DNA from 2 places in the Dechloromonas sp. A34 genome. Region 2 is predicted to be linked to the other one. Evidence: riboswitches for the same ligand, from Rfam matches in the RefSeq annotation. Region 2 holds a riboswitch; the other holds the start of a gene.
What was found. Region 2 has a riboswitch for glycine ahead of NQE15_RS06110 (trimeric intracellular cation channel family protein). Riboswitches for the same ligand answer to the same signal wherever they lie in the genome.

Region 1: another riboswitch for glycine. It lies ahead of gcvT (glycine cleavage system aminomethyltransferase GcvT); the one in region 2 lies ahead of NQE15_RS06110 (trimeric intracellular cation channel family protein).

What each region holds. Positions count from the first base shown of each region.
Region 1 is NZ_CP102486.1:2,396,791-2,411,176, forward strand. Features, by position in the region: gene gcvP (aminomethyl-transferring glycine dehydrogenase) at 1-2,353, opposite strand, end outside; gene gcvH (glycine cleavage system protein GcvH) at 2,365-2,751, opposite strand; gene gcvT (glycine cleavage system aminomethyltransferase GcvT) at 2,776-3,867, opposite strand; glycine riboswitch at 3,944-4,023, opposite strand; glycine riboswitch at 4,031-4,120, opposite strand; gene NQE15_RS12035 (PHP domain-containing protein) at 4,296-5,069, shown strand; gene NQE15_RS12040 (L-threonylcarbamoyladenylate synthase) at 5,073-5,699, shown strand; gene NQE15_RS12045 (site-2 protease family protein) at 5,709-6,359, shown strand; gene NQE15_RS12050 (tryptophan--tRNA ligase) at 6,366-7,568, shown strand; gene NQE15_RS12055 (lipid-A-disaccharide synthase N-terminal domain-containing protein) at 7,568-7,858, shown strand; gene NQE15_RS12060 (segregation and condensation protein A) at 7,861-8,700, shown strand; gene scpB (SMC-Scp complex subunit ScpB) at 8,729-9,202, shown strand; gene rluB (23S rRNA pseudouridine(2605) synthase RluB) at 9,202-10,218, shown strand; gene rimP (ribosome maturation factor RimP) at 10,346-10,786, shown strand; gene nusA (transcription termination factor NusA) at 10,808-12,280, shown strand; gene infB (translation initiation factor IF-2) at 12,297-14,386, shown strand, end outside.
Region 2 is NZ_CP102486.1:1,207,450-1,221,835, reverse strand. Features, by position in the region: gene NQE15_RS06130 (hypothetical protein) at 1-149, shown strand, start outside; gene NQE15_RS06125 (hypothetical protein) at 146-340, opposite strand; gene NQE15_RS06120 (glycosyltransferase) at 353-1,534, opposite strand; gene NQE15_RS06115 (UDP-2,3-diacylglucosamine diphosphatase) at 1,535-2,320, opposite strand; gene NQE15_RS06110 (trimeric intracellular cation channel family protein) at 2,401-3,069, opposite strand; glycine riboswitch at 3,214-3,308, opposite strand; partial or broken gene NQE15_RS24025 (EAL domain-containing protein) at 3,466-5,628, opposite strand; gene NQE15_RS06100 (phosphate/phosphite/phosphonate ABC transporter substrate-binding protein) at 5,697-6,536, opposite strand; gene purT (formate-dependent phosphoribosylglycinamide formyltransferase) at 6,684-7,883, shown strand; gene phoR (phosphate regulon sensor histidine kinase PhoR) at 7,917-9,209, opposite strand; gene phoB (phosphate regulon transcriptional regulator PhoB) at 9,215-9,901, opposite strand; gene phoU (phosphate signaling complex protein PhoU) at 9,898-10,599, opposite strand; gene pstB (phosphate ABC transporter ATP-binding protein PstB) at 10,614-11,393, opposite strand; gene pstA (phosphate ABC transporter permease PstA) at 11,405-12,337, opposite strand; gene pstC (phosphate ABC transporter permease subunit PstC) at 12,337-13,272, opposite strand; gene NQE15_RS06060 (PstS family phosphate ABC transporter substrate-binding protein) at 13,366-14,367, opposite strand.

The sequences.
Region 1 (14,386 bases), 1.2 Mb from region 2:
TGGCGACCTGGGTCGCCTTCTTGACGCCGGCACCGCCGAGCATGGCGAGGTACATCCAGGAAATGGTCAGGATCGAAGCCGAGCCGAAGGGGGCGGCGGAAACCGCACCCTGGCCGCCATGCGGGCCGTCGATCGGGGCCACGACATGGTTGGACATGAAGGGGGCGAGATGGGCCTTGAGACCGATCGGGCCCATGCCCGGTCCGCCGCCGCCATGCGGGATGGCGAAGGTCTTGTGCAGGTTCATGTGGCTGACGTCGGCGCCGATGAAGCCGGGCGAGGTCAGGCCGACCTGGGCATTGAGGTTGGCGCCGTCCATGTAAACCTGGCCGCCATATTGGTGCACGATGGCGCAGATGTCCTTGACCGCTTCCTCGAACACGCCATGCGTGGACGGGTAGGTGATCATCAGACAGGACAGGTCGTTGGCGTGTTCCTCGGCCTTGGCCCGCAGATCGGCGACATCGACGTTGCCGCTGGTATCGCAATCGACGACGACGACCTTCATGTTGGCCATCTGGGCGGAGGCCGGGTTGGTGCCATGGGCCGACTTCGGGATCAGGCAGACATTGCGGTGTTCTTCGCCGCGGCTGGCATGGTAGCGGTCGATCGCCACCAGGCCGGCGTACTCGCCCTGGGCGCCGGAGTTCGGCTGCATGCAGATGGCGTCGAAACCGGTGACGGTCTTCAGCCACTCGGTCAAGCCGGCGATCATCTCGTGATAGCCAACTGCCTGGTCGCGCGGGGCGAAGGGATGCAGGCCGCCGAATTCCGGCCAGGTGACCGGGATCATCTCGCTGGTCGCGTTCAGCTTCATGGTGCAGGAACCGAGCGAAATCATCGAATGGTCGAGTGCCAGATCCTTGTTCTGCAGCGACTTCAGGTAGCGCAGCATCTCGTGTTCGGTGTGGTGCGTGTTGAATACCGGGTGCTGCAGGATGGCGTCGCTGCGGAACAGGGCGGCCGGCAGGGCCGGGTCGGCGGCGGCGACCTGGGCGTCGATGGACTCCATGTCGAGCGTGACCTGGGCGATCAGCTTGAACAGCACGGTCACATCATTGCGGCTGGTCGTTTCGTCGAAGGCGGCGCCGAGTACTCCGGCCGAAACGCGACGCAGGTTGTAGCCGGCGGCCAGCGCGTCGTTGTAGACCGCTTCGGCGCGGGCGCCGAGGTCGAAATGCACGGTGTCGAAGAACTGCTTGGTCAGCACCGTAACGCCGGCCCGCTTCAGGCCTTCGGCGAGGATCGCGGTCAGCCGGTGAATGCGGCCGGCGATGGTCTTCAGGCCCTGCGGGCCGTGATAGACGGCATACATGCCGGCCATGTTGGCCAACAGCACCTGCGAGGTGCAGATGTTGGAATTGGCTTTTTCGCGGCGGATGTGCTGTTCGCGCGTCTGCAGCGTCATGCGGTAGGCGGTGTTGCCGCGGGCGTCTTTCGAGACGCCGATAATGCGGCCCGGCATCGAGCGGACATGGGCGGTGCGGGTGGCGAAGAAGGCGGCGTGCGGGCCGCCGAAGCCCATCGGAATGCCGAAGCGCTGGCTGGAACCGAGGGCGATGTCGGCGCCCATGGCGCCCGGCGATTTCAGGAGCACCAGCGCCATCAGGTCGCTGGCGACGGCGACCGTGGCGCCGCGGGCCTTGAGACTGGCGATGGTCCCGGTCAGGTCGCGGACTTCGCCGTTGTCGTTCGGATACTGGAGCAGGGCGCCGAAGAATTCGTCGTCCTTGAGGCTGTCGGCCGGCGCGATGACCACTTCGAAGCCGAAGTAGCCGGCGCGGGTCTTGACCACGTCGATGGTCTGCGGGAAGCAGGCGCTATCGATCAGGAAACGGTTGGATTTGGACTTCGAGACACGGCGCGCCATGGTCATCGCTTCGGCAGCGGCGGTGGCTTCATCGAGCAGCGAGGCGTTGGCGATTTCGAGGCCGGTCAGGTCGGTGACCATTTGCTGGAAGTTGAGCAGCGCTTCCAGGCGACCCTGGGCGATTTCCGCCTGATAGGGCGTGTAGGCGGTGTACCAGCCCGGGTTTTCCATGACATTGCGCAGGATGACCTTGGGCGTCAGCGTGTCGTAATAGCCCATGCCGATGCAGGACTTGTTGACCACGTTCTTGCTGGCGATGGCCTTGAGGTCGGCCAGCGCTTCGTGTTCGCGGCGCGGGGCCGGCAGCGCCAGGTCGGCGGGCAGGCGGATGGCGGCGGGAACGGTCTGGTCGATCAGCTGTTCCAGGCTGTCGGCGCCGATGGCGGCCAGCATGGCGGCCATTTCGGTCGGGCAGGGGCCTATGTGACGGGCGATGAACTCGTCACGCTGCTCCAGGGCGGAGAGCGGTTGATTGAGCGGCATGGAGAGTCCTCTTAGTGCTCGTCGGCGGCGGCCTGGTAGGCGGCGGCGTCGAGCATCTTGTCGAGGTCGGCGACGTTGTCCGGGGTCATCTTGAACAGCCAGGCGGCGTAGGCATCCTGATTGACCGATTCCGGCGCGTCGGCGGCGGCCTGGTTGACTTCGCTGACGGTGCCCGAAACCGGGGCGTAGACGTCGGCGGCGGCCTTGACCGATTCGACGACGGCGATTTCCTTCTCGGCATCGAAATGGGCGCCGACTTCCGGCAGCTCGACGAAAACGAGGTCGCCGAGGGCTTCCTGGGCGTGGTCGGTGATGCCGACGGTGACGGTGCCGTCAGCGTTGAGCAGCATCCATTCGTGGGAGGCGGTGTACTTGAGGTTGGCGGGAACGTTGGACATGGTTTTCTCCTGAATGGGGGTGAATTAGATGACTGCCTTGCCGTTGCGGGCGAATACGGGTTTGGTGACCTTGGCCTTGAGCAGCTTGCCGCGGATATCGACTTCGACTTCGTCGCCGATGGCCACGCCGAGCGGCAGGCGGGCAAGGGCGATGGATTGCTGCAGGGTCGGCGAAAAGCTGCCAGAGGTGATTTCGCCTTCGCCCTTGGCGGTGACGACCTTCTGGTGGCCGCGCAGCACGCCCTTGTCGAGCAGGATCAGGCCGAGGAAAGCTTTCTGCTGGCCGTTGGCGACCAGGGCGGCCTTGCCGACGAAGTCGCGCTCGGTATTCAGCGACACGGTCCACGCCAGCCCTGCGTCGAGCGGGGAAACCGTTTCGTCCATGTCCTGGCCATAGAGATTCATGCCGGCTTCGAGGCGCAGCGTGTCGCGGGCGCCGAGGCCACAGGGGGCGACGCCGGACTGGTGCAGGGTATTCCACATAGCTTCGGCTTCGCCGGCCGGGAGCATGATTTCGTAGCCGTCCTCACCGGTGTAGCCGGTGCTGGCAATGAAGTACTGGTCTACTTCGGCGGCAAAGAAGGGCTTGAGGTCAACAATGGCCGCCTTGGCCTGGGGCAGCACCGACCACACCTTGGCGCGGGCATTCGGGCCCTGGACGGCGATGATGCCAAGCGCGTTGTCGCCATTGCGGCGCTGGGTGATGGTGACGTCGAGCTTCCACTCGGCGGCCTTGGCCTGCATCCAGGCCAAATCCTTGTCGGCGGTGCCGGCATTGATGACGATGCGGAAACGGGTGTCGGTCAGGAAATAGATGATCAGGTCGTCGATGACGCCGCCGGCCTCGTTGAGCATGGCGGAGTACAGCGCCTTGCCGGAGACCTTGAGCTTGGCGACATCGTTGGCGACCAGGCGGGACAGAAAGGGGCGGCAGTCGGCGCCGATGACGTCAACCGGGCACATGTGGGAGACGTCGAACATGCCACAGTCCTTGCGCACGGCATGGTGTTCCTCTATCTGCGAACCGTAATTGACCGGCATGTCCCAACCGCCGAAATCGACCATCCGGGCACTCAGTGCGCGGTGGGCGGCATTCAAAACCGTTTTCTTCAGCATATCAGTCCTTTGCAGGCGCTTGTTTGCGCCAGTTCTAGAAACGAAAAAGGGGTGAAACGTAAGATCGCATCTTGCGTTTCACCCCTCTGTCCTCGATACCTGAGAGATTTGCCCCATCGGTGGACGCTGTCTACGCCGCTCTCCAGAGTTTTGGAACTTGCGCTCCAGTTCTGCGGTCCTTTTACCTGAGCGTTTTCGGGTGAAATTGCGCCTTCGGCGGCAGACTTAATCTGCGCTCTCCCACAGAACGGGAGGCACTATATCGGGATGCCAGTTCGCTGGCAACCTGCTGCACTGCACAAGGGAACCCGGGCGGCGGCGGCCTTCGTGATAAACTCCCCATTTGCCTTGCATTTGCCATTTGTGACCCCTACTAATTTCGATTTCCACTGTCATTCGATCGTTTCCGACGGCTTGCTTCCCCCGAAGTGGTGGCGCGCCGGGCGGCGGCCAATGGCGTCGACCTCTGGGCGCTGACCGACCACGACGATCTGGGCGGCCAGGCCATTGCCAGGGCCACGGCCGACGAGGTCGGCATGGGTTTCGTCAATGGGGTCGAGATTTCCATCGAATGGAAAGGCGTGCCAATTCATATCGTTGGTCTCGGCTTCGATGTGGCCGACCCGGCCCTGTCCGGCGGCCTCGATGAACTCCGCATCGGCCGTGTCGAGCGTGCCAAGCGCATGGGCGATGCGCTGGCCGCCATTGGCATTCCCGGGGTTTATGAAGGGGCGCTGTGTTTCGTCACTAACCCGAGCCTGATTTCCCGCGCCCATTTCGCCCGCTATCTGGTGTCGATCGGCATTGCCCGCGATGTGTCCGGCGTGTTTCAGCATTACCTGACCCCGGGCAAGCCGGGTTATGTCGATCACCGTTGGGCGACGCTGGCCGAGGCGATTGGCTGGATTACCGGAGCCGGCGGTGTTGCCGTGGTCGCCCATCCCGGTCGATACAAGATGTCGGGTGGCGACATGCGCAAGTTTCTCGACGATTTCAAGGATCTGGGCGGGCAGGGTATCGAGGTTACTTGCGGCAGCCATTCGCCCGACCACGTGATGCATTTCGCCCGACTGGCCAGGCACTATGCCTTCCATGCCTCGCGCGGCTCGGATTTTCACGGGCCGGAAGAAAGCTACGTCGACCTCGGCAAGTTGCCGCAACTGCCGGAAGACCTCAAACCGGTCTGGCGTCTGATCCGTTAATTTATGGCCCGTGTCGTCAATATTCATCCCGAGTCGCCCCAACCACGCCTGCTCGCTCAGGCGGCTGAGTTCATCCGCGATGGTGGTCTGGTCGCCTTGCCGACCGACTCCTGCTACGCCCTGGGTTGCCGTCTCGGCGACAAGGACGCGCTTGATCGTGTTCGCCTGATCCGCCAGATGGATGAGCGCCATCACCTGACGCTGATGGTTCGCGATCTCTCGGAAATCGCCCATTTTGCCCGTGTCGACAATGCCCAGTACCGCCTGCTCAAGGCGACGACGCCGGGCAGCTACACCTTTATCCTCGAAGGCACCAAGGAATTGCCGCGCCGGGTGCTGCATCCCAAGCGCAAGACCATCGGCCTGCGCGTCCCGGCGCACCCGGTGGCGCTGGCGCTGCTTCAGGAATTGAACGAGCCGCTGCTGACCACGACGCTGCAACTGCCGGGCGACGAATTGCCGCTAACCGAGGGCTGGGAAATTCAGGACCGCCTGGACGATCAGCTCGATCTGATCCTCGATGCCGGCCAATGCGGCACCGAGCCGACCACAGTCATCGACCTGACCGGTTCGGTGCCTGAATTGATCCGGGCTGGACGCGGCTCGCTGGCACCCTTCGGACTGGACTGACCCGAGATGATTGAGAGCCTGATCCAGACCATCGCCGTTGCCGCCTTGCCAGTGATTTTCGCGATCACCCTGCACGAAGCGGCGCATGGTTATGCGGCCCGCTATTTTGGCGATCCGACCGCCTGGCAAATGGGGCGCATCAGCCTCAATCCGGTACGCCACATCGATCTGGTCGGCACCATCATCATTCCGGCGGCGATCCTGCTCTTCTCCGGCGGGACCTTCCTGTTCGGCTATGCCAAGCCGGTGCCGGTAGATTTCACGCGCCTGCGCAATCCGAAGAAGGACATGTTCTGGGTTGCTTTGGCGGGGCCAGGGGCCAACCTGTTCATGGCCTTCTGCTGGGCCGCCATGCTTAAGCTGGCCTGGCTGTTGCCGTCCAATATATTCACCGTCCCGCTTTCCGAGATGAGCAAGATCGGCATCGTCGTCAATTGCGTCTTGATGGTGCTCAACCTGTTGCCGCTGCCGCCGCTCGATGGTGGCCGGATTGCGGTCAGCCTTCTGCCGCATCGATTGGCCTGGAAGTTCGCGAAAATCGAACCGTGGGGCTTTCCGATTTTGTTGCTCCTGCTGTTCACCGGTATTCTCAGCACCATCATGAACCCGCTGGTCATTCTTTCGGCGCGGGCCATCGAAGCCATTTTTGGACTTTATTGATCGACTATGTACGCAGAACGTGTTCTTTCCGGCATGCGCCCCACGGGCGCCCTCCATCTCGGCCATTACCACGGGGTTCTCAAGAACTGGGTCAGACTCCAGCATGAATATCCCTGCCTGTTCTTCGTCGCCGACTGGCATGCGTTGACGACGCACTACGACAATCCGCAGGGTATCGAGCAAGCCACCTGGGACATGATCATCGACTGGCTGGCGGCCGGCGTCGATCCGAACCAAGCGACACTGTTCATCCAGTCCAAGGTGCCGGAGCACGCCGAACTGCATTTGCTGATGTCAATGATGACGCCGCTCGGATGGCTGGAGCGCGTGCCGACCTACAAGGACCAGCAGGAAAAGCTGGCCGGCAAGGACCTGACGACCTACGGCTTCCTTGGCTACCCGCTGCTGATGAGCGCCGACATCCTGATCTACCGTGCCGACAAGGTGCCGGTCGGCGAAGACCAGATTCCGCACGTCGAATTCACCCGCGAACTGGCTCGCCGCTTCAATCACATGTACGGCCGCGAACCGGGTTTCGAGGACAAGGCGCGTGAAGCCGTCAAGAAACTGGGCAGCAAGAAGGCGCGTCTCTACGAAGAGTTGCGCGTTCGCTTCCAGCAGGATGGCGACAAGGAGGCGGTCGAGCAGGCCAAGGCCATTCTCAATGAAATCCAGCATCTTTCTGCCGTCGATCGCGAGCGCCTGTTCGGTTACCTCGAAGGTACCGGCAAGATGATCCTGGTCGAGCCTGGCTACCTGTTGACCGAGGAATCCAAGATGCCGGGACTGGACGGCCAGAAGATGTCCAAGTCCTATCACAACACGATCACCCTGCGCGAATCCGAGGAGTCGGTGGCCAAGAAGGTCAAGAGCATGCCGACCGACCCGGCCCGCGTCCGCCGCCACGATCCGGGTGAGCCGACCAAGTGCCCGGTCTGGCAACTGCATCAGGTCTATTCCAACGACGCTTGCAAGGAATGGGTGCAGCAGGGTTGTCGTACCGCCGGCATCGGCTGCATCGAATGCAAGCAGCCGGTCATTGACGGCATCCTGCGCGAGCAGGCGCCGATGCGCGAACGGGCACAGGTTTATCTGGACGATCCGACGCTGGTCAAGAACATCATCGCCGACGGTTGCGAAAAGGCCCGCGAACTAGCCCGCGAAACCATGCGCGACGTGCGCGAGGCGATGGGGCTGGAATACCATTGATGTTCGGATACGACTGGGAGGCCTTGATCTGGATCGCTATCGGTTTTGGCGGCCAGGGGCTGTTCATGATGCGTTTCCTTGTCCAGTGGTGGTCAAGTGAAAAGGAAAAGCGCGTCGTCGTACCGGTGGCTTTCTGGTATTTCAGCATCCTCGGTGGCGTGGTGCTGACCGTGTACGCCATTCATCGTAACGATCCGGTGTTCATCTTCGGCCAGGGGCTCGGGCTGATCATCTATTTCCGCAATTTGCATCTGCACTACAAGGGTAAGGGCCGCGGCGCGGCTTCCTGAGTATGAATACAGCGGTTGATGCGCCCCAGGCGGTACTTTTCGAGCCGGTCGCCCGCATTTATGGCGAGCCGCTGGCGCATCTGCCGCAGGATCTCTATATCCCGCCCGATGCTCTGGCGATCATGCTCGATGCCTTCGAGGGGCCACTCGACCTGTTGCTCTATCTGATCCGCAAGGCCAATGTCGATATCCTCGATATCCCGATGGCGCCGCTGACCCGGCAGTACCTCAATTACATCGAGAGCATGCGGGCCACCAACCTCGAACTGGCCGCCGACTATCTGGTGATGGCGGCGATGCTGATCGAGATCAAGTCGCGCATGCTGTTGCCGCGGCACAAAGTAGGTGAGGGCGACGAAGCAGAAGATCCGCGGGCTGAACTGGTGCGCCGGCTGATGGAATACGAGCAGATGAAAATCGGCGGCCAGAAGCTCAACGAAATGCCGCAGGCTGAGCGGGAGTTTTTCTGGGTCGAGACGCTGGTCGAGAAGTCGCTCTACGTGCGCTTGCCAGAAGTCTCGGTCGACGATCTCAAGGAGGCCTGGATGGCGGTGGTTCGCCAAGCCCGGTTGAACAAGCACCACAAGATCGGGCGCGAAGAGTTGTCGGTGCGCGAGCACATGGGCATCATTTTGCGTCTGTTGCAGGAGCGCGGCGGCTTCGTGCAATTTGAAACGATGTTCGACCCGGCGATGGGCGCGCCCGGCCTGGTCGTGCATTTCCTGGCCATGCTCGAGCTGGCCCGCGAGAAGCTGGTCGAATTTACCCAAACCGAGGCCTTTGCGCCGATTTACGTGAGAGTGCATCAAGGTGGAACCGAGCCTGGTCAAGAGAGTGCTTGAAGCGGCGCTGCTTGCTGCCCGTGAGCCGATGACGCCGCTCGAACTGCGCAAGATGTTCGATGAGGATCTGTCGGTCGACATCGTGCGCAAGCTACTCGACGAGTTGCGTGAAGAGTGGGCCGAGCGGCCGGTCGAACTGATCCAGCTCGCCTCTGGCTGGCGCTTCAGGACACGGGCCGAGTTTTTGCCTTACCTCGAACGATTGAACCCGGAAAAGCCGCCCCGCTACTCGCGGGCCATGCTGGAAACCTTGGCCATCATCGCCTATCGCCAGCCGGTGACGCGCGGCGATATCGAAGAAATCCGCGGCGTAGCGGTCAACGCCAATGTGATTAAAACGCTTGAAGAGCGAGGCTGGATCGACGTCGTCGGCCATCGCGATACGCCGGGCCGACCGGCCCTGTTTGCCACGACGAAACAATTTCTCGATGATCTGGGTTTGCGCGCTGTCAGCGAACTGCCGCCGCTTGAACAAATCAGCCAGACACTGGAGCTGAACTAATGAAAACTAAACGAAGTCCCTTCCGCCAGTCGCCGAAAAATAGCGATGGCGCCTTTGATAATCGTGTTGTGGTGGCTGCCGTCGATCAAGATGAAGCGCCGCGCCAGCGGGGTGGGCGTCGCAATACAGATGCTGCGCCGGCGGTAGAAGCGCCGGCCAAGCCGAAGCGCCAGCGGATGGGGCCGGCGTCGGGGAGGGCCAATCGCGGCACGGTGGGGCGCAACGGCAAGCTGATACTCGAATCCAAGCCGGAACACCTGCAGAAAGTGCTGGCGCAGGCCGGCATTGGTTCGCGCCGCGAAATGGAGGAATGGATTGCCGCCGGCCGGATCAGCGTTAATGGTGTGACCGCTCAGCTTGGTCAGAGCGTGGTGCCGACCGACAAGGTCAAGATCGGTGGTCGCCTGGTCAATTTGCGCTTTACGACAACCAAGACGCCGCGCATCGTCATGTATCACAAGCCGGAAGGCGAGATTGTTTCGCGTGACGATCCGGAGGGGCGTCCTTCGGTGTTCAATGCCTTGCCGCGTATCCGCGGTGGGCGCTGGATCGCGGTCGGCCGCCTGGATTTCAATACCTCGGGCCTGTTGCTGTTTACCACCTCGGGCGAGTTGGCCAACAAGCTTACGCATCCGAGTTCGGAACTGGTTCGCGACTATGCCGTCCGTGTGCTCGGCGAACTGACTCTCGACGCGCAAAAGCAGCTGCTTGAAGGGATCGAGCTGGAAGATGGTCCGGCTAGCTTCGCCAGCCTGGAAGATGCGGGCGGCGAGGGGGCGAATCACTGGTATCGCGTGACGCTCTATGAAGGCCGCAATCGCGAGGTCCGCCGGATGTTCGAAGCGGTTGGCTGTACGGTCAGTCGCCTGATTCGCGTTCGTTACGGTCCGTTCAACCTGCCGCCGCAATTGAAACGGGGCCGCGTGCACGAATTGAGCGAGCCGGAGGTGAAGGCGTTCGTGCGCGAGCTCGAAAAAATGCTCAAACCGGAAACAATGCTCCCGGAAGGTGCATAAAGTCGGCCTGATTCATTTACTGGAGGGAATAAACTCGTTATAATTCACGGGTTTGTTCCTCCCGTCATTTCTGGCGGGGCATCTTTTTTCGTAAGGTGGGCGTTTCGCCCATTTTTTATTTGTGGCTATGGATTTAAACACGCTGCTTGAAACGACTGTGGTCGGTCTGGGTTATGAACTCGTCGATGTCGAGATGTCGCCGCGCGGCCGCACGATTCGCGTTTTCATCGATACGCCGGGTAAGCCGAGTGGGGTCGATGTCGAGGATTGTGCCAAGGTCTCGAATCAGCTGTCCCGGGTTTTCGAGGTCGAAAACATTGATTACGATCGTCTCGAGATTTCCTCGCCAGGCCTGGATCGTGTCGTCAAGAAAGCGGAAGACTTCGAGCGCTTCGCCGGCCAGGATATTCAAATAAAAATACGTATTCCACAGGGCGGTCGCCGCAATTTCCAGGGCGAGTTGCTGGGTTGTAAGGACGGCAAGGTCGGCCTGCGCCTGGAAAAAGATGATGTGGAACTGGAATTCACCAATATCGAGAAGGCACGTCTGGTGCCTCGTTTCGACTGAAGGACTAGGAGGTTTTAGCCCATGAGCCGTGAAATTTTGTTGCTGGTCGATGCCTTGGCCCGCGAAAAGAACGTCAGCAAGGACATCGTCTTCGGTGCCCTTGAGCTGGCGCTCGCATCCGCGACCAAGAAGCGCATTCATGATGAGGCCGATGTTCGCATCGCAATCGATCGCAATACCGGCAGCTTCGAGTCCTTCCGTCGCTGGCAGGTCGTGCCCGACAATGAGTACGTCAATGAATACCTTGAGGTGCCGCTTTCCGAAGCGCAGAAGGACGATCCGGAAATCGAACCCGGCGATTCCCTCGAAGAGCCGCTGGAGCCGATCGACTTCGGTCGGATCGGTGCCCAGGCTGCCAAGCAGGTCATCCTGCAGAAGATCCGCGACGCCGAGCGCGAACAGATTCTGGCTGACTTCCTGGATCGCAAGGAGCACGTCGTTTCCGGCACCATCAAGCGTATGGAACGTGGCAACGCAATTGTCGAGGCTGGCAAGATCGAAGCCCTGCTGCCCCGCGACCAGATGATCCCCAAGGAAAACCTGCGGGTCGGCGACCGCATCCGCGCCTACCTGCTGCGTATCGACCGCAATGCCCGCGGTCCGCAGATCATCCTGTCGCGCACGGCTCCGGAATTCGTCATCAAGCTGTTCGACATGGAAGTGCCGGAAATTGCCGACGGCCTGATGGAACTGAAAGCCTGTGCCCGCGACCCCGGTCTGCGCGCTAAGATTGCCGTCAAGTCCAACGACCCACGGGTTGATCCGATCGGTACCTGCGTCGGTCTGCGCGGTTCGCGCGTCACCGCCGTGCGTAACGAAATCGGCGGCGAGAACATCGATATCGTGCTGTGGTCGGCAGATCCGGCCCAGTTCGTGATCGGTGCGCTGTCGCCGGCCGAGGTCTCTTCCATCGTTGTCGATGAAGAGAAGCATGTCATGGACGTCGTTGTCGACGAAGACAACCTGGCGATTGCCATCGGGCGTAGCGGACAGAATGTCCGTCTCGCTTCCGAATTGACTGGCTGGACCATCAATCTGATGACCCAGGACGAGTCGGCCAAGCGCTCGGAAGCCGAATATGCGGTGACCCGCGTTACCTTCATGGAAAAGCTCGATATCGACGAGGAACTGGCCGATCTGCTGATCGAGGAAGGTTTCTCGACGCTGGAAGAGGTGGCCTATGTGCCGCTGGCTGAAATGCTCGAAATCGAAGGTCTGGACGAGGATATCGTCAATGAACTGCGTACCCGCGCCCGCAATGTCCTGCTGACCGAGGCGATTGCCGCCGAGGAACAGCTCGAGAATGTGGCCGATGATCTGATCGATCTGGAAGGTATGAGCAAGGAACTGGCTGCAAAACTGGCCGCAAATGGCGTCAAGACCCGCGATGACCTCGCTGAACTGGCGGTGGATGAACTCACGGAATTGACCGGCATCGACGAAGAGCGTGCCAAGGAACTTATTCTGAAGGCACGGGCTCACTGGTTCGAGTGAGCGGGAGGTAGCAAGTATGTCTGCAACAACAGTCTCACAATTTGCCGTTGAACTAAAAATGCCGGTCGCGGCCCTGCTCGAGCAATTGGGCAAGGCCGGCGTGGGCAAGGATGGTTCCAACGATATGCTGAACGATCAGGACAAGGCCAAACTGCTTGATTACCTGCGCCGCGCGCACGGTGACGAGTCGAAGACCAAGATCACCCTGACCCGCAAGCAAACGTCCGAAATCAAGGCCACCGATTCGCATGGTCGCGCTCGCACCGTTCAGGTCGAAGTGCGCAAGAAGCGTGTGCTGGTCAAGCGCGAGCTTGGCGATCAGTTGTCGGACCCTGCGCTCAAGGAAGAAGATGAGCAGCTGGAAGTGCCGGTGGTCGAATTCGTTCCCGAACCGATTCCCGAGCCTGTTCCCGAACCGGTCGTCGAGGTTGTTCCGGAACCCGTTCCCGAACCGGAGGTCGTGACCCTTCCCGAGCCGGAACCGGAACCGGAACCGGAACCGGAACCGGTGTCGACCCCGACCCCCGTCGTTCAGCCGACGGCGCCGACGCGCGCTCAGATCATCGGCGAAAGCGAATTGCGCGCCCGGGAGGAGCAGGCTCGTCGCCACAATCAGTTGCGCGAGATTCAGGAACGCGAGCTGAAGCAAAAGCAGGCCCGCGAAGTCGAGCTGGCCCGCATGCGCCAGCAGGCCGAGGCCGCTGCAGTTGCCGCCAAGGAGGCCGAGCTGGCCAAACAGCAGGCAGCCGCTCAGGCCAAGGCCCAAGAAGGTTCCACCGAAAAAGGTACGCTGCACAAGAAGCCGGATGCACCGGGCAAGGATGCCAAGAAGGGCGGCGGTCGCGCTGACGACGGCAAGAAAAAGCCGGGCATCAAGACGCGTTCGGCCGATACCGGCAGCTCATGGAAGAGCGGGCGCGGTGGCCATAAGAAGCACAGTCATGCGGCCGATGATGGTCAGGGTAGCTTCCAGGCGCCGACCGAAGTCATCGTTCGTGAAATCCATGTTCCCGAAACCATTTCTGTTTCCGACCTAGCACACAAGATGGCCGTCAAGGCGATCGAGGTCATTAAGGTCATGATGAAAATGGGTTCGATGGTCACCATCAACCAGGTGCTGGATCAGGAAACGGCCATGATCGTGGTCGAGGAAATGGGGCACAAGGCGCTGGCTGCGAAACTGGACGATCCCGATGCCTTCCTCGAAATTTCTGCCGAGCACAAGGATGTGCCGCTCGAGTCGCGTGCGCCGGTGGTCACCGTCATGGGTCACGTCGACCACGGCAAGACTTCGCTGCTCGACTATATCCGCCGTGCCAAGGTGGCAGCCGGCGAGGCCGGTGGCATTACCCAGCATATCGGCGCCTACCACGTCGAAACCGAACGCGGCATGCTGACCTTCCTCGATACCCCGGGTCACGAAGCGTTTACCGCAATGCGAGCGCGCGGCGCCAAGGCGACCGACATCGTCATTCTGGTGGTAGCGGCCGACGACGGCGTGATGCCGCAGACCAAGGAAGCGATCCACCACGCCAAGGCGGCCGGCGTACCGCTGGTCGTGGCGATCAACAAGATGGACAAGCCGGATGCCAATCCGGATCGTGTCAAGCAGGAACTGGTTACCGAAGGCGTCATTCCTGAAGAGTACGGTGGTGATTCGCCGTTCGTCGCGGTTTCCGCCAAGAAGGGTACCGGTATCGACGAGTTGCTCGAGCAGGTTCTGCTGCAGGCCGAAGTTCTCGAACTGAAGGCGCAGAAGGATGCTCCGGCCAAGGGCCTGATCATCGAAGCCCGTCTCGACAAGGGGCGCGGTGCCGTGGCGACCATGCTGGTCCAGTCCGGTACGCTGAAGCGCGGCGACGTCATCCTGGCCGGTCAGGTTTCCGGACGGGTTCGCGCCATGCTCGATGAAAACGGCAAGCCGATCAACGAGGCCGGTCCGTCCATTCCTGTCGAAATCCTCGGTCTGTCCGATGTTCCGGCGGCTGGCGAAGAAGCCATCGTGCTGGCTGACGAGAAGAAGGCCCGCGAAATCGCCCTGTTCCGTCAAGGCAAGTTCCGCGACGTCAAGCTGGCCAAGCAGCAGGCGGCCAAGCTGGAAAACAT
Region 2 (14,386 bases):
GCAGTGCCCTGTTCCAGATGGGTCTGCGCTACTGGGTACTGCCCGGTCACCTGCAGGTCGACACCACCTATGGCAGCCAGATCGGCCAGATCGCCGACCAGCACTGGTTTTCGATCGGACTGCGGCTGATCTCGCCAAAACTGTTCTAGCGTTGCGGTAGGGGCTGGAATTCGCCGCACCACGCGAATGGGCTGACGGCGGGAAAACGCCAATGATGCGTTTCCCGCGGCGAGCTTTCGCCGGCAAAAACCGGCGGAAAGCGGTGGCAGGTGCCGTTCTGAGCGTCCTGCATCTGGAAGTAACGGCAATGGCTACAGGTCGGTTCGAGGCGTTCGGTCATGCCGCATTTTAATCACGCCGCGGCGACTGTTGGAACTGGCGCAACATTTTCCCGGCCCGCCAGCTTGCGATAGAGCCCGGCCAGGCGAGCCGCCATTGCGCCATCCGACCATTCCCCGGCATAGGCCGCGGCTTCCCGCCGCAAGTGCCGCCAGGCCGTGGGCCGATTCAGAAAGTCGGCAAGCGCCGCGCCGAAGGCCCGCACCTCGGCCGGCGGCGAAATTGCCCCGCGCGCCGGCGCCAGGATGTCGGTCGTCCCCATTTCGGACAGCGCGATCACCGGCAGGCCGGCCGCCATCGCTTCGAGCAGCACCAGGCCCTGGGTCTCGGTGCGCGAGGCGAAAATGAAGACGTCGGCCGCCGCGTAACAGTCGGGCAGTTCGCTGCTGCGGTCGAGGTAGCCGATGAACTGGACGGCATCGCGCAGCCCGAGCGCCTTGACCTGGGCGGCCAGATCGGCCATCGCCGGACCTTCGCCGGCGACCACGAAGAGCAGGTCGGGCCGGGCCTGGCGGGCATGGGTCAAGGCCTCGAGCAGGAAACCGATGTTCTTCTCGTGCGCCACGCGGCCGACGAACAGCGCCACCGGCCGGGTCGACAGGATGCCGTGGCGATAACGGAAGGCTGGGCCGTTGCCACCGGCAAAACGGCTGGTCGGAATGCCGGTCGGCAGGACGTGCAGCGGCACGCTCACGCCATAGGCATCGAGGCGCTGGCGCATCGCCGTCGACGGCACGATCACGCTGTCGAGGGCATTGCACTGGCGACGCGAGAAGGCCCGCGCCTGCTCCTTGAGCCACCCGGTGGGCAGCAGGGGTGCGTAGTGCTGGAGATACTCCTCGAACAGCGTGTGGTAGGTCGCCACCACCGGCAGGCCGAGGCGGCGCGCCGCCTTGAGCCCGGCATAGTGGGCGATGAAGGGCGTCTGGATGTGGATCAGATCGCAGTCTCGCGCCGCTTCGAGCACGGCGCGATGCATGGCACGCCAGCCTACCAGGCGATCCTCGCGGTCGCCGGGCACCGGTCGCCCGGCGACGCGCACGACCCCGGCCTCCTCGGGCTCGTCGCCATAGCGCGGGACGACCAGGCGGACCTCGATGCCGTGCCCGGCCAGCGTCCGCCGGAAGGTCTCGATCGAGGTCGAGACGCCATTGACCCTGGGGAAATAGACATCGGATACCATCAGGACACGCATTCAGACCTCGGCATGTAATACGACCGGCGCCGACAGCGCCGGAACCATGCTGCGCATGCCCCAGGCGACCAGTTCGAGACGGCCGTCGAAGTGTTCGACGATGGCGGTGCAGGAATCTACCCAGTCGCCGCAATTGACGTAGCTCAGGCCATCGATCTCGCGGATCGTGGCCCAGTGGATGTGGCCGCAGATGACGCCATCCAGGCCGCGCTCGCGGGCATGGTGAATGGCCGAATCCTCGAAATCGAAGATGAAATTCAGCGCCGTCTTGACCTTGCGCTTGGCGTAGCCGGCCAGCGACCAGTAGCCGGACAGCCCGAGCTTGCGCCGCCCCCAAGAGAGCAGCAGATTGAGGCGGACCAGCAGGTCGTAGGCCTTGTCGCCGAGCACCGCCACCCAGCGGTGGTGGCGCGTCACCTGATCGAAAACGTCGCCATGAATGAGCAGGAAGCGCCGGCCGTCGGCCGTTTCGTGAATCAGTTCGTCGACTACCTCGACATCGCCGAAAACGATGCCGCAATAGTCGCGCAGCGCCTCGTCATGGTTACCGGGGATGAAGACGACGCGATCACCGTGACGGGCCCGGCGCAGCAGCTTCTGAACCACCGTGTTCTGGGCCGGCGACCAGTGGATGCTGCGGCTCATCGCCCAGAAATCGATGATGTCGCCGATCAGATAGGTCTGTTCGGCCGGGTATTCACGCAGGAAATCGAGCAGGCGATCCGCCTGGCACGCCCGCGTGCCGAGGTGGATGTCGGAGAGAAAAACTGATCTGACCTTGGGCATGACCGCAGGATAGCGGCCGCCAATGAAGGGTTCGTGACGCCCGGATGACCGGACGGTTACAGGAGGTCAAATCACTGGCACTAATCCCATCGCTGCTGGTAGGAAAAAGTTGGAAGCTTCCAACCAAACCGCAGCGCCAGCATGCGAAATCCGAAGCCGACGATGAAACAGACCAGCGTATTGAGGTCGGCATCGATGCCGAATGACCGCAATGCAAGAAAAAGTGCGCAAACGAAGAGCGAGACGCTGGCATAAAGCTCGCGGCAGAAAACCACCGGCACCTGGTTGCACAACACGTCGCGCAGGATGCCGCCGCAGATCCCGGTCAGCATGCCGGCCATGATGACGACGACCACCGGGTAATCCAGTTGCAGGGCGACATTGCAGCCGATCAGCGAGAAGGCAACCAGGCCCATCGCATCCAGCATCAGGAAGAGGCCTTTCATGTGGTGCATGAACCTGGCCAGCAAGGTAGTCGCCAAACCTGCCAGGATCACGAGATAGACGTATTCGGGATGTTGCGTCCAGCCGATCGGGAAGTTGCCGAGGACCACATCGCGGATCGTTCCACCGCCAAGAGCGGTAACGAATGCAATCACGGCCACCCCGAAGATGTCCATGTTGCGACGTCCTGCCGCCAGCGCACCGGACATGGCTTCGGCGGCGATGGCGACAAGATAGACGACCAGCAGCAGGTCGAATTGCTTAGTGGCGAGGGGCTGAAAAACGAGGGCGAGACTTTCTAACATCGGGAGGACTCCGTCAAAGATCAGAAGACTCGAATCGAGTGCTTCTGCGACGCCTCTCCCCCTGTCCTTTTACCTGAGAGTTTCAGCCCGTTACGAGCCTGCCCCTTCGGTGAGTTGCCAAGGCAACTTCTCTCCAGCCGGCGAATCATTTCTGCGGTTCAGCATGCCTGAGCGATTATGGGAGTTTGCGCCTTCGGCGGAGTCCGGAAATCCAGGACTCTCTCTCCCGCAGATGCCTGGATTATCGTAAGCCGGAGGATTGCTTGTCAATCGCCAGACGCACCAGGTTATCCAGGGGCTCCGGCACGTGCAGATGGAAGCCCTGGCCGTAGTCCGCCCCAGGGCGCGCACAGTATCGAGCACGGCCTGGCTACCGACGAATTCGGCCACCGTATGCAGCTTCTTGTGCTGGGCCAGACGAACGATGGTTTCGATCACCGCCCGGTCGTCGCCGTCGTTATCGGCATTCTTGACGAACATGCCGTCGATTTTCAACGAGTGCACCTTGAAACGCTTCAGGTAAGCGAAGCTCGACAGGCCGCTGCCGAAATCGTCAAGCGCCAGTTCGCAGCCGATCTCTCGGCAGAACTCGATGAAGCCGAGCGCCATGTCGAGCTGGGCGATGGCGCAGCTTTCGGTGATCTCGAAGCCGACCCGCTGCGGCTGGATGCCATACTCGCGGAAGACGAACTCGATATATTCCTCGAGACCGGGATCGGCGAGCGTCAGGCCGGAAAGGTTGATGTGCAGGCGCGGCGCGCTCAGCCCCTCGGCCTGCCAGGCGGCGATCCGGGCACAGGTGGCGTCGATCACCCAGCGATCGATCAGCGGCATCATGCCGTAGCGCTCGGCGGCCGGAATGAAGCGGCCGGGCGGGATGATGCTGCCATCGTCGCCATGCATGCGAACCAGCACTTCGGCATAAGGCTCGACGCCGTCGTGCAGCGGCACGATACGCTGACCGTAAAGCAGCAGCCGGTTGCGCGCCAGGGCGTCCGAAATTTGCGTCAACGAGAGGAAATCCGCCTTGCGCTCGCGGAAGTACTGATCGTCCGGGATGAAGACCTGGGCACGATTGCGGCCGCGCTCCTTGGCGGCGTAACAGGCGGTATCGGCGGCGATCAGCAGGTCGGTGCCACTGGCGATCTGCGGCGAGGCGACGGCGATGCCGATACTGGCGCCGATCCGGAAGGAACGCCCTTCCCAGACAAAAGGCAGGGTCCGGATGTCGTCGATGATGTGCTGGGCACGGCGCTCGGCTTCATCGAGCTCGATGCCGGCCAGGATCATGCCGAATTCGTCGCCGCCCAGGCGGGCCAGGAAGCCGAACGAGAAGCGCGCCTCCATGAGGCGTGCCAGATGCTGCAGGAAGGCGTCACCAGCCGAGTGACCACAGCTGTCGTTGATCACCTTGAACTGGTCGAGGTCGATGTAAAAAACAATCAGCGGCCCGCTGGCCGAGCCGAAGGCGGCCAGTTCGCGGGCCAGCTCGTCTTCGAAGGCGCGGCGATTGTTCAGTCCGGTCAGCGCATCGTGCGCCGCTGCGTAAAGCAGTTCTTCGTTGGCACTGTGTTGCAGCGAGATGTCGCGGATACTCGCCCGATAACCGAGGCTCTCGCCCTGGTTGCCGAAGATCGGCTGCCAGGCCATCGCTACCCACAAGCTGCGGCCGTCGCGGGTCAGCACCCGGAACTCGAGATCCTGTCCGGTCCGCCCGGCCAGCGCCTGTTCCTGGTGGCGGCGCAGCAGGTCGCGGTCGGCGGGATGCACCAGTGGCAACGGGAAATCCGCCATCGCCATGCAATCGCGTACGGCGTAGCCGGTCATCCGCTCGACCGCCGGATTTACCCAGCGCAAGTGACCATCCGCACCGAACCAGCTCTCCCAGCCATAGGTATAGTCGGCGATGGCGCGGAAACGCTGTTCGCTCTCGGCGAGCTGTCCAATCCGCTCCTCGACGCCGGCCGCCATGGCATTGAAGCTGCGGCCGACGGCCGTGATTTCATCGTCGCCGTGGAGCGCCACCCGAACCGCGTAATCGCCCTGGCCGATCCGCTCGCTGGCGTGGGTCAGCGCCGAGAAGCCACGGGTCAGCCAGTAGCCGGTAAGCAGCAGCAACAGGAAGGTGAGGCTCAATTCGATCAGGGCGATGCTGACGCTCTGCTTGAACAGCGCTGCCCGGGCATCGCGCAGGAAGTCAGAGGAAAGTCCGTAGTGCACGCGCCCGTAATACGCCCCCTGGTATTCGACCGGGAAAGCGACATGGATGACCTCGCTGCCGGCACTGAGGGCCGACGGCTCGGGCAGGGGCTTGGCCGGATCCCAGCCGACGGCGACCAGCACCTTCCCCTGGTTGTCGGCGACCGCGAGATAGCGGATATCCTCGGCCCCTTTCCAGCCCTCGAGAATGTCGCGCAGGGTCGGATAGTCGCGGGAGGCCAGCGGCACCGCCAGTGCCGTCTTGTAGGCCAGCTCGATGGCCTGGATGCGGACTTCGGCCTGGTGCGTCAGGTGCTGGCTGATCAGGCGGGCACTGTTGCCGACCAGGACCGCCAGCATCACGGCCACGATCAGCAGGCTGACAAAGAGCAGGCGAAAGCGCAGGGATCGTTTGAAGGACAACGCCATCAGCGACGGTCGTCCATCCGCCGGTAAGTCTCGACATAGGGTTTCATGACGCTGATTTCTTCAGCGGAAATCGCCTCATAGCCGAGATAGGCGCTTTTTTCCATGAACTGCCGACCTTCGTCGGTCTCCGGGAAGGCGAGCAGCGCGCTCTTCAGCCGCGCAATCAATGGCTCGCCGAGTCGGCGATGCGCCATCGTGAACAGATGCGGAAAGCGCTGCCCGGTATTGATGATGCGCACCTGCTGCTGGAGGTCGGACGGCAACTGTTTGAGCGCCGTTGCGGTCGCCAGACCGGCATCTACCTCGCCGGCCGCAGTGGCTGCTACCGTCGCGCCGTGACTCGGACGTTCGACGATCTGGTAGTCGCGACCGGCAATCAGGCCGTTGTCGGCCAGCCACTTGACCGCAACCAGACGAATGAAAGATGTCCGGTCGGCCATTGCAATCTGCTTGCCGCGAAAATCCGCCGGCTGACGAATCGGGCTGGCCGAACGGACGACCAGTAGCGGTTCCAGTCGCGACCGGTAATGCACCAGCGGCACGTAGTCCTTGTCCATCGCCATCACGGCAAAATGCGGCGGACTGATCGCGATGTCGTAGCTGCCGGCGAGCAGCGCATCGACAAAACCGTCGAAATTGGGCGCCGTGTAGAACTCGACGGGCCGGCCCAAGCGAGCCGCCAAGTATTGTTGCAACGGCCGATGGGTATTGATCAGGGCCAGCGTGCTGGCGTAAGGATGCACGGCAAGACGCAGCGGAGCGACCTCTTGTCCAGCGGCGGGCGCGGCGACCAGCAGACTGACCAGCCACAGCCCGTAGCCGAGGAATGTCCTGAGCACGGTGGTGATACCACTTTAGTTATAATGTTATTTCATTGTAGCGAGATAGCGCCCCCCTGCCTACCCAATCTTAATTAAGTGGGCCGCTCGACGCGGTACGGCAACACCATCGCTTGTGCAACCGGCTTGGACACTTCAGGAGTCCTCATGAAAATCGGCACCCCGCTTTCCCCCGGCGCCCTGCGCGTCATGCTTCTCGGCGCCGGCGAACTCGGCAAGGAGGTGATCATCGCCTTGCAACGCCTCGGCGTCGAAGTGATCGCCGTCGACCGCTATGAAAATGCGCCCGGCCACCAGGTCGCCCACCGTTCCCACGTTATTTCGATGACCGACGGCGCCGCCCTGCACCGCCTGGTCGAACTGGAAAAACCGCACCTGATCGTGCCGGAAATCGAAGCCATCGCCACCGACATGCTGGTCAGGATCGAAGCCGAAGGTCTGGCCGAGGTCATCCCGACCGCCCGCGCCACCAAGCTGACGATGAACCGCGAAGGTATCCGCCGGCTGGCGGCCGAGACCCTCGGCCTGCCGACCTCGCCCTACCGCTTCGCCGACTCGCTGCGCGAACTGCAGATGGCGATCGACAGCGACATCGGCTATCCGTGCATCGTCAAGCCGGTGATGTCGTCTTCCGGCAAGGGTCAGTCGCTGCTCAAGGGACCCCAGGACGTGCAGGCGGCCTGGGACACCGCAGCCAGCGGCGGCCGGGTCAACCAGGGGCGGGTCATCGTCGAGGGTTTCGTCGAGTTCGATTACGAAATCACCTTGCTCACCGTGCGCGCCCGCGACGAGAACGGCGTCGTCCAGACCTATTTCTGCGACCCGATCGGCCACATCCAGGTCGCCGGCGACTATGTCGAATCCTGGCAACCGCATCCGATGTCGCCGGTTGCGCTGGAGCGCGCCCAGAGCATCGCCGCCGCCGTCACCGGCAATCTCGGCGGCCGTGGCCTGTTCGGCGTCGAATTGTTCGTCAAGGGCGACATGGTCTGTTTCTCCGAAGTCAGTCCGCGGCCCCACGACACCGGACTGGTCACGCTGTGCTCGCAGCGCTTCTCCGAATTCGAACTGCACGCCCGCGCCATTCTCGGCTTGCCGGTCGACACGGCCCTGCGCGAGGCGGGCGCCTCGGCCGTCATTTACGGCGGCATGGAGGCGGCCGGGATCGCCTTCGAAGGCATCGAGCAGGCGCTGGCCGTCCCACGCACCGACCTCCGCCTGTTCGGCAAGCCGGAATCCTTCAAGAAGCGCCGCATGGGCGTCGCCATCGCCAATGGCGACTGCGTGGAGCAGGCCCGGGAACGCGCCAAGCTGGCGGCGAGCAAAGTGAAGCCGGTCGCCGGCTGAACGGCAAAGCCCGAGCCGGATTGAACCGGTTGCTCAGGCCCCGGCCACGCGGCTGGCCGGAAAGCTGCAGGCGAAACGGCTGCCCACCCCCGGCGTGCTCCTGATGTTGAGTTGCGCCTGGTGGCGGTTCAGCGAATGCTTGACGATGGCCAGGCCGAGGCCGGTGCCGCCGGCATCGCGCGAACGCCCGCGGTCGACGCGGTAGAAGCGTTCGGTCAGCCGCGGAATGTGCTTGGCGTCGATGCCGATGCCGGTATCCTGCACCGCGAATTCGGCGCCTTGGGGCGAAGTCTTCCAGCTGATCGAAACGGTACCGCCGGCCGGCGTATAGCGCACCGCATTGGCCACCAGATTGCCGAAAGCGCTGACCAGCTCCGGCTCCGAGCCGCGCAGGTCGCTGTGCCCCTCGGTTTCGACGACGACGCGATGGCGGCCGGCCGAGAGCGCCTCGGCGTCGCGGCGCAGCTTGTCGATCAGATTCGCCATGTCGACCACTTCGTTGGCCGGCGGCGGCGCCGACTCGATGGAGGACAGGGTCAGCAGATCCTGGACGATCGATTCCATGCGCTTGGACTGTTCGGCCATCATCGTCAGATAGCGATCACGCTCCTCACGGTCGAGCTCGATTTCCTGCAGGGTTTCGAGAAAACCGGCGAGCACGGTCAGCGGCGTGCGCAACTCGTGCGAGACGTTGGCCACGAAATCGCGGCGCATGCGGTCGAGGCGGTCGGTCTGCGTCACGTCCTTGATCTGCATCAGCCGCCGGTTGCCGGCATAGGGAATGACGTAGATCGAGAGCACGCGATCCTCGCTGCGCTCCGAGCGCAGGGTCAGCGGCCGCGAGAAATCTTCGGCGTCCAGGTAGGCGACGAACTCGGGTTGGCGCACCAGATTGACGATGGGCTGACCCTGATCGACGCGCAGGACGAGGCCGAGTTGCGCTTCCGCCGTGGTGTTGCAGAAAACGATCTGGTTGTTCAGGTCGAGCGAGACGACGCCGTCGGTCAGCGCCTGAACGGCGGCGATGACCCGGGAAATTTCCTCGTCGCGGACCGCGATCTGGTTGCGCAGATCCTTTTCATGGCGGTAGAGCCGGCCGAAGATGCCGTCCCAGGCGCCCTCGCCTTCCAGGCTGCTGTCGACGACCGGCGCCTTCGACCATTGGTCGAGACGGGTGAAATTGCGGAAATGAAAGACCATCTGCAAGCCGAGGCCGGCGCAGAAAATGGCCCAACCCATCCAGGGGGCCACGAAATATCCGACCGGCAAGGCAAAGAGTGCGGCGAGCAGGGCGATCAGGACCGCCCGGATCAGCTGTTCGGACACCGCGTTCAGGCTCCGCGGAAGCGATAGCCGGTGCCACGCACGGTCTCAACCCGCTCGTGATGGCCCGAGCTCTCCAGGGCGGCGCGCAGGCGGCGGATATGGACATCGACCGTGCGTTCCTCGATGAAGACATGGTCGCCCCATACTTCATCGAGCAACTGGGCGCGGGTATAGACGCGCTCGGCATGGGTCATGAAGAAGAAGAGCAGGCGGAATTCGGTCGGTCCCAGTTCGATCGGCTGGCCGCCGGCGAGCACGCGGTGGGTCGCCGGGTTGAGCGCCAGATCGCCGACCTCGACCGCTTCGCCGGCCAGGTGCGGGGCGCGGCGACGCAGCACGGCACGGACGCGGGCGACCAGCTCCTTGGGCGAGAAGGGCTTGGTGACGTAATCGTCAGCCCCGGCTTCCAGCCCCTGCACCTTGTCTTCTTCATGAACGCGGGCGGTCAGCATGATGATCGGCAATTCGCGGCTGCGCTCGTCGGCGCGGATTTTCTTGGCGAGCGCGACGCCTGACTGGCCGGGCAGCATCCAGTCGAGCACCACCAGGTCGGGCAGCGCGGCGCGGATGGCCGACTCGGCCTCTTCCGCACTGCCGGCGCGGGCGACCAGAAAGCCGGCGTGCTTGAGGTTGATAGTGACCAGTTCCTGGATTGCCGGTTCGTCCTCGACGACCAGAATCGTCGGTGTCACTTGCCGGCCTCCTTGGTGATCTCCTTGGTATGGCGGATGTCGCGGCCTTCGACGACGTAGATCACCTGCTCCGAGACGTTCTTGGCGTGATCGCCAATCCGTTCGATGGCGCGGGCGATCGAGATGATGTCGATCGAGGTGGTGATGGTGCGCGGGTCTTCCATCATGTGGGTGATCAGCTGGCGGATGATCGACTTGAACTCGGTATCGACATCGGTATCGGCACGGATGACGCTCTTGGCCAGTTCGGTATCGAGGCGGGCAAAGGCATCGAGCGCCTGGCGCACCATGACCAGCGCCGCTTCGGCCAGGTGGCGGATGCCGACGCCGTACTGCGACGGCATGTGGCCGCCTTCGTAGATGCGACGGACGCCCTTGGCGATCTTCTTGGCCTCGTCGCCGGCCCGTTCGAGGTCGGTGACGATCTTGCTGATGCCGAGCACCAAGCGCAGGTCGGAGGCGGTCGGCTGACGCTTGGCGATGATGTGGGCGCAGTCGTCGTCGATCGCCTTCTCGAGCTCATTGACCTTGCGGTCGGTCTCGACGATCGATTTGACGCTCGCCACTTCGCCAGTGGTATAGGCGTCGATGGCGGCGGAGACCTGGGTTTCGACCATCCCGCCCATTTGCAGGACGTGGGTGCGCAGGCGGCTGAGGTCTTCGTCGAACTGGCTGGATAGGTGTTGGCTTTCGTTCATTGTCATTCTCCTCGTTAGCCCATGCGGCCGGTGATGTAATCCTCGGTCCGTTTATCCTGCGGCTTGATAAAAATCTCGTCGGTCTTGCCGAACTCGATCATTTCGCCGAGGAACATGTAGGCGGTGTAGTCGGAAACCCGGGCCGCCTGCTGCATGTTGTGGGTGACGATCAGGATGGTGACGCGCTTCTTCAGTTCGTGCACCAGTTCCTCGATGGCCGCCGTGGCGATCGGGTCGAGGGCCGAAGTCGGCTCGTCGAAGAGCAGCAGTTCGGGGTCGGTAGCCAGGGCGCGGGCGATGCACAGGCGCTGTTGCTGACCGCCGGACAGATTGGAGGCCAGTTCCTGCAGGCGGTCCTTGACCTCATCCCAGATCGCCGCGCCGCGCAGGGCGTGCTCGACCTTGTCATCGAGCACGCGGCGGTTGCTTTCGCCGCGCACGCGCAGGCCGTAGGCGACGTTCTCGTAGATCGACTTGGGGAACGGGTTCGGCTTCTGGAAGACCATGCCAATGCGCATCCGGACTTCGATCGGATCGACTTCCGGCGACAGCAGGTTGGTGTTGTCCGGGAAGAAACGGATCTCGCCCTCGTAGCGGTTGCCCGGGTAGAGGTCATGCATGCGGTTGAAGCTGCGCAGGTAGGTCGATTTGCCACAACCGGAAGGACCGATCAGAGCGGTCACCTTCTTGTCGTAGATCGGCATGTTGATGTTCTTGAGCGCCTTGGCCTCGCCATAAAAGAAGTTCAGGTTGCGGGCTTCGGCCTTGAGCGTCGGGTTGTCGTGAATTTGCATGTTTATTCCTTTTACCACTTGATGTTCTTGCGCATCTTGTAGCGCAGGTAGATGGCGACGGCGTTCATCGAGAGGACCATGGCCATCAGCACGAAGCCGGCGGCGGCGGCGTTGACTTCGAAGGCCGGGTCGGGGCGCGAGGTCCAGTTGAAGATCTGGATCGGCATCACCGTGAAGGGCGCCATCACCCAGTCGAAGAGACCGGCAGTCGAACCGTCGCCGAGCGTAGACATCGGCGCCGGCGGCAGGAAGGCGATGAAGGTCAGGGCACCAATGGTGATGATCGGTGCCGTTTCACCGATCGCCCGGGCGAGGCCGATGATGACGCCGGTCAGGATGCCGGGCATGGCGTAGGGGATGATGTGGTAGCGGCAGGTCTGCCAGCGCGTCGCGCCGACCGCCATCGAGCCTTCGCGGATCATCGCCGGAATGGCGCGGATCGCTTCGCGGGTCGACACGATGATGATCGGCAGGATCAGCAGGGCCAGGGTCAGACCGGCGGAGAGGATGCTCTGCCCGAAACCGAACTGATAGACGAAGATGCCGAGCGCCAGCAGGCCATAGACGATGGAAGGCACCGCCGCCAGGTTGCTGATGTTGATCTCGATGACGTTGGTCAGCCAGTTGCGCTTGGCGTATTCCTCGAGGTACAGCCCGGCGGCGACGCCGAGCGGGACGGCTGCCAGCGCCGTGACCAGCATGACCAGCAGCGAGCCGACCCAGGCCGAGAGGATGCCGGCCTGCGTCGCCCGGCGCGAGGCGAAATTGAGGAAAAAGTCGAGCGTGAAGCGCTCTGAACCCTTGATCACCATGTCGGCGATCAAGGCCACGATCACGATCAGGGCCAGCGACAGGCAGAAAATCCCGGTCGCCTTGAAGATGTTGTCCTTGAGCTTGCCGCGCGCGATGACGGCGCGGATTTCTTCGGTGGTCAGCGGTTTCATCAGTAGGCCTCGCGGTATTTGGCGCGCAGCCACTGGCCGAGGATGTTGAAGACCAGGGTGATCAGCAACAGGGTCAGGCCGGCGGCGAAGATGGTCTGGTAGCCGATCGAGCCGTGCGGCAGGTCGCCCAGTGCCACCTGCACGATGTAGGAGGTGATGGTGGCGGCCGGTTCCATCGGGTTCCAGGTCAGGTTGGGCTGCATGCCGGCGGCGACGGCGAGAATCATCGTCTCGCCGACGGCACGGGAAATGCCCAGGATGTAGGAAGCGGCCAGGCCCGATACGGCGGCCGGAACGACGACGTGAACCGCCGTGTAGAGCTTGGTCGAACCCATCGCATAGGCGCCTTCGCGCATGCTCATCGGCACGGCGCGCATGGCATCTTCGGACAGCGATGCGATGTAGGGGACGATCATGATTCCCATCACCAGGCCGGCGGAGAGCAGCGAGAAGCCCGGCAGTTCCGGAAAGATCATCTGCAGCAGCGGGGTCACGACGAGCAGGGCGAAGTAGCCGAAAACGATGGTCGGGATGCCGCCCAGCAGTTCGAGAATCGGCTTGGCCGCCTCACGGACGCGCGAGTCGGCGAATTCGGACAGGTAGATGGCGATGATGGTGCCCATCGGGATCGCCACCAGCAGGGCGACAAGAGAGGAAACCAGAGTGCCGGAAACAAGCACCATGATCCCGAAGTGGGCGTCGTCGAAGAGCGGCGTCCATTGGGTGTCGGTCAGAAAATCGACGATGCTGACCTGCGAGAAGAAGGCGACCGACTCGGAAACCAGGACATAGACGATGCCCAGGGTCGTCAGGACGGAAACGGCAGCGGCGGCCAGCAGGATCGCCTCGATCAGGCGCTCCTTCCAGTGGCGCATGGCGTTGTAAGCCAGACGATCACTGACCCGATGCAGGCCAGAAGTGTTGTTTGCAGACATGGCTTGTGAATTCACTTGAAGAATTCCCTATGATAAAAGCCCGGCCCCGTCAGGAACCAGGCTTTTTGAGCGAAAGCTGTTTTTGTTGAACGATCAGATCTTGGCTTCGCGCTTTTGCAGCTCTTCGATGGTGATGCCGACCTCGGCGGTACCGCCGAACACGGTGCCGAGCTTCTTCTTGGCGATGTGCTCGAGATTGACCGTGTAGGCCTTGGCCGGCAGCGGCACGTACTTAACTTCCTTGGTCAGCTTGGCGCCGTCCTTCATGTAGTACTCGAGGAATTCCTTGACTTCGGGCTTGTCGAGCGACTTGGCATTGACATAGATGAAGATCGGGCGCGACAGCGGCTGGTAGGTGCCCTTCAGGACGCTCTCTTCGGAGGGCAGGACGGCCGGCTTGCCAGCCTTCTCGACGATCGGCACGGCCTTCAGCTTGGCGGTGTTCTCGGCGTAATAGGCATAGCCGAAATAGCCGATGGCATTGACGTCGCGGGAGACGCCCTGGACCAGCACGTTGTCGTCTTCGGAAGCGGTGTAATCGCCGCGCGAGGACTTGGCCTTGCCGACCACGGCTTCGGTGAAATAGTCGAAGGTGCCGGAATCGGCGCCGGCGCCGAACAGCTTGATCGGCGCATCGGGCCAGGCCGGATTGACCTGGTTCCACTTGGTGATCTTGCCCTGGGCGGCCGGTTCCCACATCAGCTTCAGTTCATCGACGGTGATCTGCTTGAGGAAGGCGTTCTTCGGGTTGGTGACCACGGTCAGCGCATCGAAGGCGACCGGTAGTTCGACGTACTGGACGCCGGTTTCCTTGCAGGCATCCATTTCCTTTTTCAGGATCGGGCGCGAGGCGTTGGAAATATCGGTTTCGCCGCGGCAGAACTTCTTGAAGCCGCCGCCGGTACCGGAAATGCCGACCGTCACCTTGATGGCGTTCTTCTTGGCTTTCTGGAATTCTTCGGCGACCGCTTCGGTGATCGGGTAGACAGTGGAGGAACCGTCGATCTTGACGACCTGCGCCTGAACTGCCGAGGCGCCAAAAAGGGCGACGCCGGCCACAGCCAGGGCGGAAACGAGCTTGGATTGCTTGAACATGGGTAACTCCTGCACACAG